One region of the Micromonospora sp. NPDC005254 genome, then DNA from elsewhere that is predicted to be linked to it. Evidence: riboswitches for the same ligand, from Rfam matches in the RefSeq annotation. Region 1 holds a riboswitch; the other holds the start of a gene.
What was found. Region 1 has a riboswitch for thiamine pyrophosphate ahead of ACFYPR_RS28765 (ECF transporter S component). Riboswitches for the same ligand answer to the same signal wherever they lie in the genome.
Positions count from the first base shown of each region.

Region 2: another riboswitch for thiamine pyrophosphate. It lies ahead of thiE (thiamine phosphate synthase); the one in region 1 lies ahead of ACFYPR_RS28765 (ECF transporter S component).

Region 1 covers NZ_JBIAKM010000011.1:85,271-88,669, reverse strand. Annotated here, with positions in the region: gene ACFYPR_RS28780 (SIS domain-containing protein) at 1-362, opposite strand, end outside; gene ACFYPR_RS28775 (AAC(3) family N-acetyltransferase) at 359-628, opposite strand; gene ACFYPR_RS28770 (alpha/beta fold hydrolase) at 684-1,514, opposite strand; TPP riboswitch at 1,622-1,726, shown strand; gene ACFYPR_RS28765 (ECF transporter S component) at 1,804-2,391, shown strand; gene ACFYPR_RS28760 (ABC transporter ATP-binding protein) at 2,540-3,399, shown strand, end outside.
Region 2 covers NZ_JBIAKM010000001.1:578,074-581,472, reverse strand. Annotated here, with positions in the region: gene thiO (glycine oxidase ThiO) at 1-1,122, opposite strand, end outside; gene thiE (thiamine phosphate synthase) at 1,119-1,742, opposite strand; TPP riboswitch at 1,737-1,846, opposite strand; gene ACFYPR_RS02830 (ThuA domain-containing protein) at 2,137-3,399, shown strand, end outside.

The DNA of each region.
Region 1 (3,399 bases):
CCGGAGTTCGACGCGAGCACGAAGACGTCGGCAGCCTGTACGGGGGCCAGCTCCCAGAGCCGGTGCGCCACCGCCGGGTCCCGCTCCAGCAGCGGCCCGAGACGATCGGCCGGTTCGCCGCCGAGCAGCACCAGGTCACGCAGCGCGATCCGGTTGGTGGGCACCAGACCACCCGCCCGACCGGCGATCTCCATGGCGAGGGCCTCCGAGTGCCCGGTGCCGAAGGCGTGCACCACCCCGTCGGCGCGTACCGCTTCGGCGATCAGATCGGCGGCCCGCCCGACCGCATCCCGCTGGCTGGCGGCCACCCGGCCGATCGTCTCGGTCACCACGGCCAGGTAGTCCTCGGCGCTCACACTCATGCGTCCTCCGTCGTCCGGTTGCGGGCCATCCACTGCACCGCGAAGTCGACCGCCGCCCGCTGGCGTACCAACCTCCCCGTCCCCGCGCCCACCGGGCCGCAGCGCACCGCCCCGGTGGCCTCCAGGTCCCGACCCAACGCGCCGAAGTCGCCCGCGTCGAGCCGGGGCGTACACCCAGCAGGCGCAGCTGCGCGGCGAGCGAGCGACGGGTGTCCGGCCCGCCGGCAGGTGCCGTCACGGCGCTCCTCCGCCCGGCGCCGGCCCACCCGGCGCCCGTCTGCCCGGCGTTCGTTGGCCCGGCGTGTCTCGGCACGGCACGGCTCAGGCCGTTCCGGCGATCCGGGCCAGGACCGCCTCGGCCAGCGCGGCGGGTGCGGCGTCCGGAATCCAGTGGCTCACCCCGGGCAGCGGTACGAAGCGGTAGTCACCGATGACGTTGGCGGCGCACGCCTCGGCGGCGGTCCGCCCGATGGCGACGTCCCGGTCGCTCCAGACGTAGGTGGTGGGTACCGCGACCGGGCCGACGCCGGCCAGGTCGGCGCGGGACATGGCCCGGTACCAGTTCAGGGCGGCGGTGAGCGCACCCGGCTCCCGCATCGGGTCGGCGTAGCGGTCCACCCGGGAGGCGTCACCCACCCCGCCGAGCATCTTGCGCAGCGCCGTCGCGTGCCACGCCAGCAGCACCTTCTCGGCCTTGCCCGGCTTGCGGAACAGCGCGATGTACGACGAGCGCGCCTTCTGCTGGCCGTCGGTGGCGAGGGCGTGCGCCATGGCCGCCGGGTGCGGCACGGACACCGCGGTCAACGTACGGACCCGCTCGGGGTGCGCGGCGGCCACCGCCCAGGCCACGATCGCGCCCCAGTCGTGGCCGACCAGGTGGACGGCGTCCACATCGAGCGCGTCGAGCACCGCCACCACGTCGGCGACCAGTTCCGGAATCCGGTACGCGACCACCGCCTCCGGCCGGGCACCCGGCGAGTAGCCCCGCTGGTCCAGCGCGTACGTGCGCAGCCCGGCGGCGTGCAGTGCCGGCACGACGTCGTCCCACTCCCCGCTGTGCTGCGGGAAGCCGTGCAGCAGGAGGACGGGAATGCCGTCGGCCGGGCCGCCGGTGCCTATCTCGAACGTGAGACCTCGCGCGTCGACCTGCATGATCGGCAGCCTACCCAGCCGGCCGAGCGCCGGCCCTGATGCGCGGGCGGCCGAATGCCCTGCTGGGCCGTTACCCCTGGTCGGTGCTAGCGTCACCGAGACAACTTCACATCCGACAGGGGAGCGCACAGCGCTGAGAGTGCGGGCACGCCCGCAGACCCTCGAACCTGATCTGGGTAATGCCAGCGCAGGGAGTTCGGTCGACCTCCAGCCGCGCCGTGAGTCCGGTGCCACCGGGCGCGCGGCGTGCGTCTTCTCCTGGTTCGTTCCACTGAACTGGGAGCACAGCATGGACAACACCACCAGCCGTTGGCGCACCATCGACATCGTGGTCGCCTCGGTGATCGCGGTCGCCTTCGGCGTCATCTTCTGGGCCTGGGGCCTGGTCTGGAGCGCCACCGAGGGCGCGTTCGCCTTCTTCCCGCCCGCGCAGACGCTGATCTACGGCGTCTGGCTGCTGCCGGCCGTGGTCGGCGGCCTGGTCATCCGCAAGCCCGGCGCCGCGCTCTACTGCGAGACGGTGGCCGCAGTCGTCTCCGCACTGCTGGGCAGCCAGTGGGCCGGCACGGTGATCCCCCAGGGCATCGTGCAGGGCATCGGGGCCGAGCTGGCGTTCGCCGCCTTCCGGTACCGGTCGTACCGGCTGCCGACCGCCGTGCTGGCCGGCGCGCTGACCGGTCTCAGCGCGGCGCTGTTCGACTTCTTCGTCTGGAACGTCGACTACGCGCTGGGCGACTACCGCATCCCGTACGCCCTGCTCACCATCGTCAGCGCCACGATCATCGCTGGCGTGGGCGGCTGGCTGCTCACCCGCGCCCTGGCCAACACCGGCGCGCTGGACCGCTTCCCGGTAGGCCGAAACCGCGCCCTCATCTGAGGGCGCAACTGTCCCCGTGATCAAGAGGTTTGCGTCAACGGAAGCCGGAATTCTGACGCAAACCTCTTGATCACCGGCGGGGAGACGGCGGGAAGACGGCGGGAGGACGGCCGGGAGACGGCCGGGAGGGGCAGGGAGGGGGTGTTGGGTGGGCGGGGTACTGCTGCGGGGGTTCGGGTGGCGGCATGCCGGGCGGCGGGCCTGGGCTGTGCGCGGGGTGGATCTGCGGGTCGAGGCCGGAGAACGGGTGCTGCTGCTCGGGCCCTCCGGGGCCGGTAAGAGCACCCTGCTCACCGCGCTGGCCGGGCTGCTGCCCGAGGATTCCGGTGAGCAGGAGGGCACCGTCGAGATCGACGGGCTCGACCCCCGCAAGGCGCGGGAACGGGTCGGCATCGTCTTCCAGGACCCGCAGACCCAGCTGGTGATGGCGCGCAGCGGCGACGATGTCGCGTTCGGGCTGGAGAACCGGGGCGTGCCGACGGACGAGATCTGGCCCCGGGTCGACGAAGCGCTGCGGCGGGTCGGCTTCCCGTACCCCCGCGACCGCAGCACTGCCGCGCTGTCCGGCGGCGAGCAGCAACGCCTGGCCCTGGCCGGCGCGCTTGCCCTGCGGCCCGGCCTGCTGCTGCTCGACGAGCCGACCGCCAACCTCGACCCGGACGGGGCCGCCCTGGTCCGAGGGGCGGTGGCGGGCGCGCTGGACGCCGACACCACAGTGATCCTGGTCGAACACCGGGTCGCCGAGGCGCTGCCACTGGTCGACCGGGTGGTCGTCCTGGAGCCTGGCGGCGGGGTCCGCGCGGACGGGACGCCCGAGGCGGTCTTCGCCGCGCACGGCGCTGCCCTCGCCGCCGAGGGCGTCTGGGTGCCCGGTCACCCCATCGCACCCCGCACGGCCACCGCCGCCCCTGGCGACCTGCTGCTCACCGCCGACCGGCTCGGCCTGCCGCCCCGGCTGGGCCCCACCGACCTGGCGGTACGCGCCGGAGAGGCGCTCGCCGTACGCGG
Region 2 (3,399 bases), on a different contig from region 1:
GCTCACGTCGCCCGCGCCGAGCCGTGCCGCGTCGCCGGTCCCGGTCGACGACGCGACGGCGAACCGATCCGCGCCGAAGGGCGCGAGCAGCGGGTCGGGCACGCCGGTGGTCACCAGGTCGGCGATCTTCTCGGCGGTGATCGGGGTGAGCACGATGCCGTGCCGGTGGTGCCCGGTGGCGGCCAGGACGTCCGGCCGGCCGGGCAGCGGCCCGAGGATCGGCGCGTTGTCCGGCGTTGCGGGCCGCAGACCGGCGACCGCCTCGACCAGGTCGTACTCGGTCAGCTCGGGCAGCAGGTCGACACCGGCGCGCAGCAGCCGCAGCACCGCGCCGGCGGTGACGCTGGTGTCCGCCCGCTCCTCGACCGTCGCGCCGAGGACCACCTCGCCGTCGGCGCGGGGCACCAGGTAGACGTGCTCGCCGTCGGCGTACCCCCGGATCACGTGCCGGAAGCCCGGCGCGACGCCGCCGGGCGCGCGCAGCCGGAGGATCTGGCCCTTCACCGGCCGCACGGGCATGCCGGTGAGCGCGCCGGCCCCGCAGCCGGCGGCGACCACGGTGACCCCCGCGTCCACGTCGGACAGCCGCCGGACCGGCTGCGGCACGAGCACCGCGCCGGCCCGCTGCGCGGCCGTGCGCAGCGCCGGCACCAGCAGCCGGGGATCGACCTGGTGGTCGGTGGGCGCGAGCGCGCCGCCGCGCACCCGAGGGGCGAGCGCCGGTTCGCGGTCGCGCAGCTCGCTGGGGCGCAGCGGCGTCACCGGCAGACCCAACCCCTGTTGGTACGCCCAGAGCCGGCGTGCCTCGGCGAGGTCGTCGCCGGTCAGCCCGACCATCAGGGTGCCCTCGGTCCGGTAGCCGATCTCGGTGCCGCTCGCCTCGGTCAGTTCGGCGGCGAACCCGGGCCAGCGGGCGGCGGACGCCACCAGCAACTCGGTCAGCCGCCGCTCACCGAAGTACGCCTCGGCGACCGGGGAGAGCATGCCGGCGGCGACGGCCGACGCCCCCGACCCGGGAGCCGGGTCGTGCACCTCGACGCGCAACCCGCGGATGGCACAGCGCCACGCGATGGCCAGTCCGATCGGGCCCGCGCCGACCACCGCCACATCGGTGCGCGTCACGCCAGCGCCCGCAGCAGGTCGGCGGTCGCCCGCGCGGGGTCGGCGGCGTCGGAGAGCGCGCCGACCACCGCCACCCCGTACGCCCCGGCGGCCCGCAGCGCCGGCACCCGGTCGGCGGTCACCCCGCCGATCGCGATGACCGGCACGTCGACGGCGTCGGCGACGGCGCGGACGCCCGCGGGCCCGATGGGATCCGGCAGGCCGTTCTTGGTGCTGGTGGCGTGGCATGGGCCGACACCCAGGTAGCTGGCCCCGGCGGTGACCGCCTCGACCGCCGTCTGCGGCGCGCGTGCGGTGGCGCCGAGCACGCCGGTCGGGCCGAGCACGTGCCGGGCGGCGGCGACCGGCAGGTCGTCGGCCCCGACGTGCCCACCGGCGGCGCCCACCGCGAGCGCCACGTGCAGCCGGTCGTTGACCAGGCAGGTCGCTCCGTACGGCGCGCAGAGCGCCAGCACCCGGCCGGCCAGGTCGTACGCCTCGCGATCGGTCGCGGAGTCCTCCACCCGGACCTGCACGACGAGGTCGGCGCGGGCCGCCGCGAGGGCGGCCCGGACCACGGTGAGTGGGTCACGCCCGGGTCGGGTGTCGGTGATCAGATGCAGTCGTCCAAGGGACGGCACGGCAACACTCCTCCCTGCGCCGGCATTACCCGGATCAGGTTCGACGGTCGGGGGCTGTCAGCCCCCCTCTCAGCCCGGTACACCGGGCTCCCGTGGGTTACTTGCGTGTCACCGTACGACAGTTCCGCCGGTCTGCCAAGGGAGCGGCCGCCGGCCGGACAGGGTCCCATCGATGGGGTACTTTCTCCGGTCCTGTTCGGAATGTCGCACGCCGTTGCAGAACCGTTACCGGCCGGCATCTTGCCGGACATGGATACACCAGAATTAATTTGTTCAGCGATTCGACAAAATGCCGGTGGGGACGCCCTGGCACGGCCTCCCCGCCGGCTCCATCCGGGACGGTCTTCGGCAGCCGGCCCCCGCGATTCCTGTCCACCGCGACATTGGAGGCGGCGTGTCCCGTTCTCGTCGTACCCGTTTACCACTCACCGCTACCCTGCTCTCCCTAGCGCTCGCCTCGACGACCCTGCTCGGGTCGCCGGCGCAGGCGGCTCCGGCCGCGGCGCAGGTCCCCCCGCGAGACGCGCAGGCCGCGGCTCCGGTCACCCAGGTGGTGCCGAAGGCACCGAAGGCCGCAGCGGCCGACCCCTACTCCGTCCTAATCTTCTCCAAGACCGCCGGCTTTCGGCACGACTCCATCCCCACCGGCATCGCCGCCATCCAGCAGCTCGGCGCGGCGAACGGGTTCACAGTGGACACCACTGAGGACGGCGCCTCGTTCAACGACGCCAACCTCGCCAAGTACAAGGCCGTGATCTGGCTCTCCACCACCGGTGACGTCCTCGACGCCGACCAGCAGGCGGCCTTCGAGCGCTACGTGCGGGCCGGCGGCGGTTACGCCGGCGTCCACGCCGCCTCGGACACCGAGTACAGCTGGGCCTGGTACGGCGACCTGGTCGGCGCGTACTTCGCCAACCACCCGCAGAACCAGCAGGCCACCGTCAAGGTGGAGGACCACGCCCACCCGTCCACCGCCGAACTGCCGGACCGCTGGTCCCGGTTCGACGAGTGGTACAACTTCCAGACCAACCCCCGGCCGGACGTGCACGTGCTGGCCAGCCTGGACGAGAAGAGCTACACCCCGGGCGCCGGCGCGATGGGCGCCGACCACCCGACCGCGTGGTGCCAGGACTTCGACGGTGGCCGCTCCTGGTACACCGGCGGCGGGCACACCCGGGAGTCGTACGCCGAGCCCGAGTTCCTCAAGCACCTGCTCGGCGGCATCCAGACGGCGGCCGGCGTGGTCGACGCCGACTGCGGCGCCTCGAAGACGTCCAGCTTCGAAAAGGTCACGCTGGACAGCAACACAAGCAACCCGATGGAGCTGGACATCGCCCCCGACGGGCGGGTCTTCTACATCGAGCGCGACGGCCGGGTGCAGATCATCAAGCCCGACACCGGCAGCACCGTCACCGCCGTCGACCTGGACGTCTTCACCGGCAACGAGGACGGCCTCATCGGCATCCGGCTCGACCCGGACTTCGCCACCAACAAGTGGGTGTATCTCTACTACGCCCCGAACGACGGCGTCACCCGCAACCTGCTGTCCCGGTTCACGGTGACCGGCGACACCATCGACCCGGCGAGCGAGAAGCAGGTGCTGCGGGTCGACACCCAGCGCAACACCTGCTGCCACGCCGGCGGCAGCATGACCTTC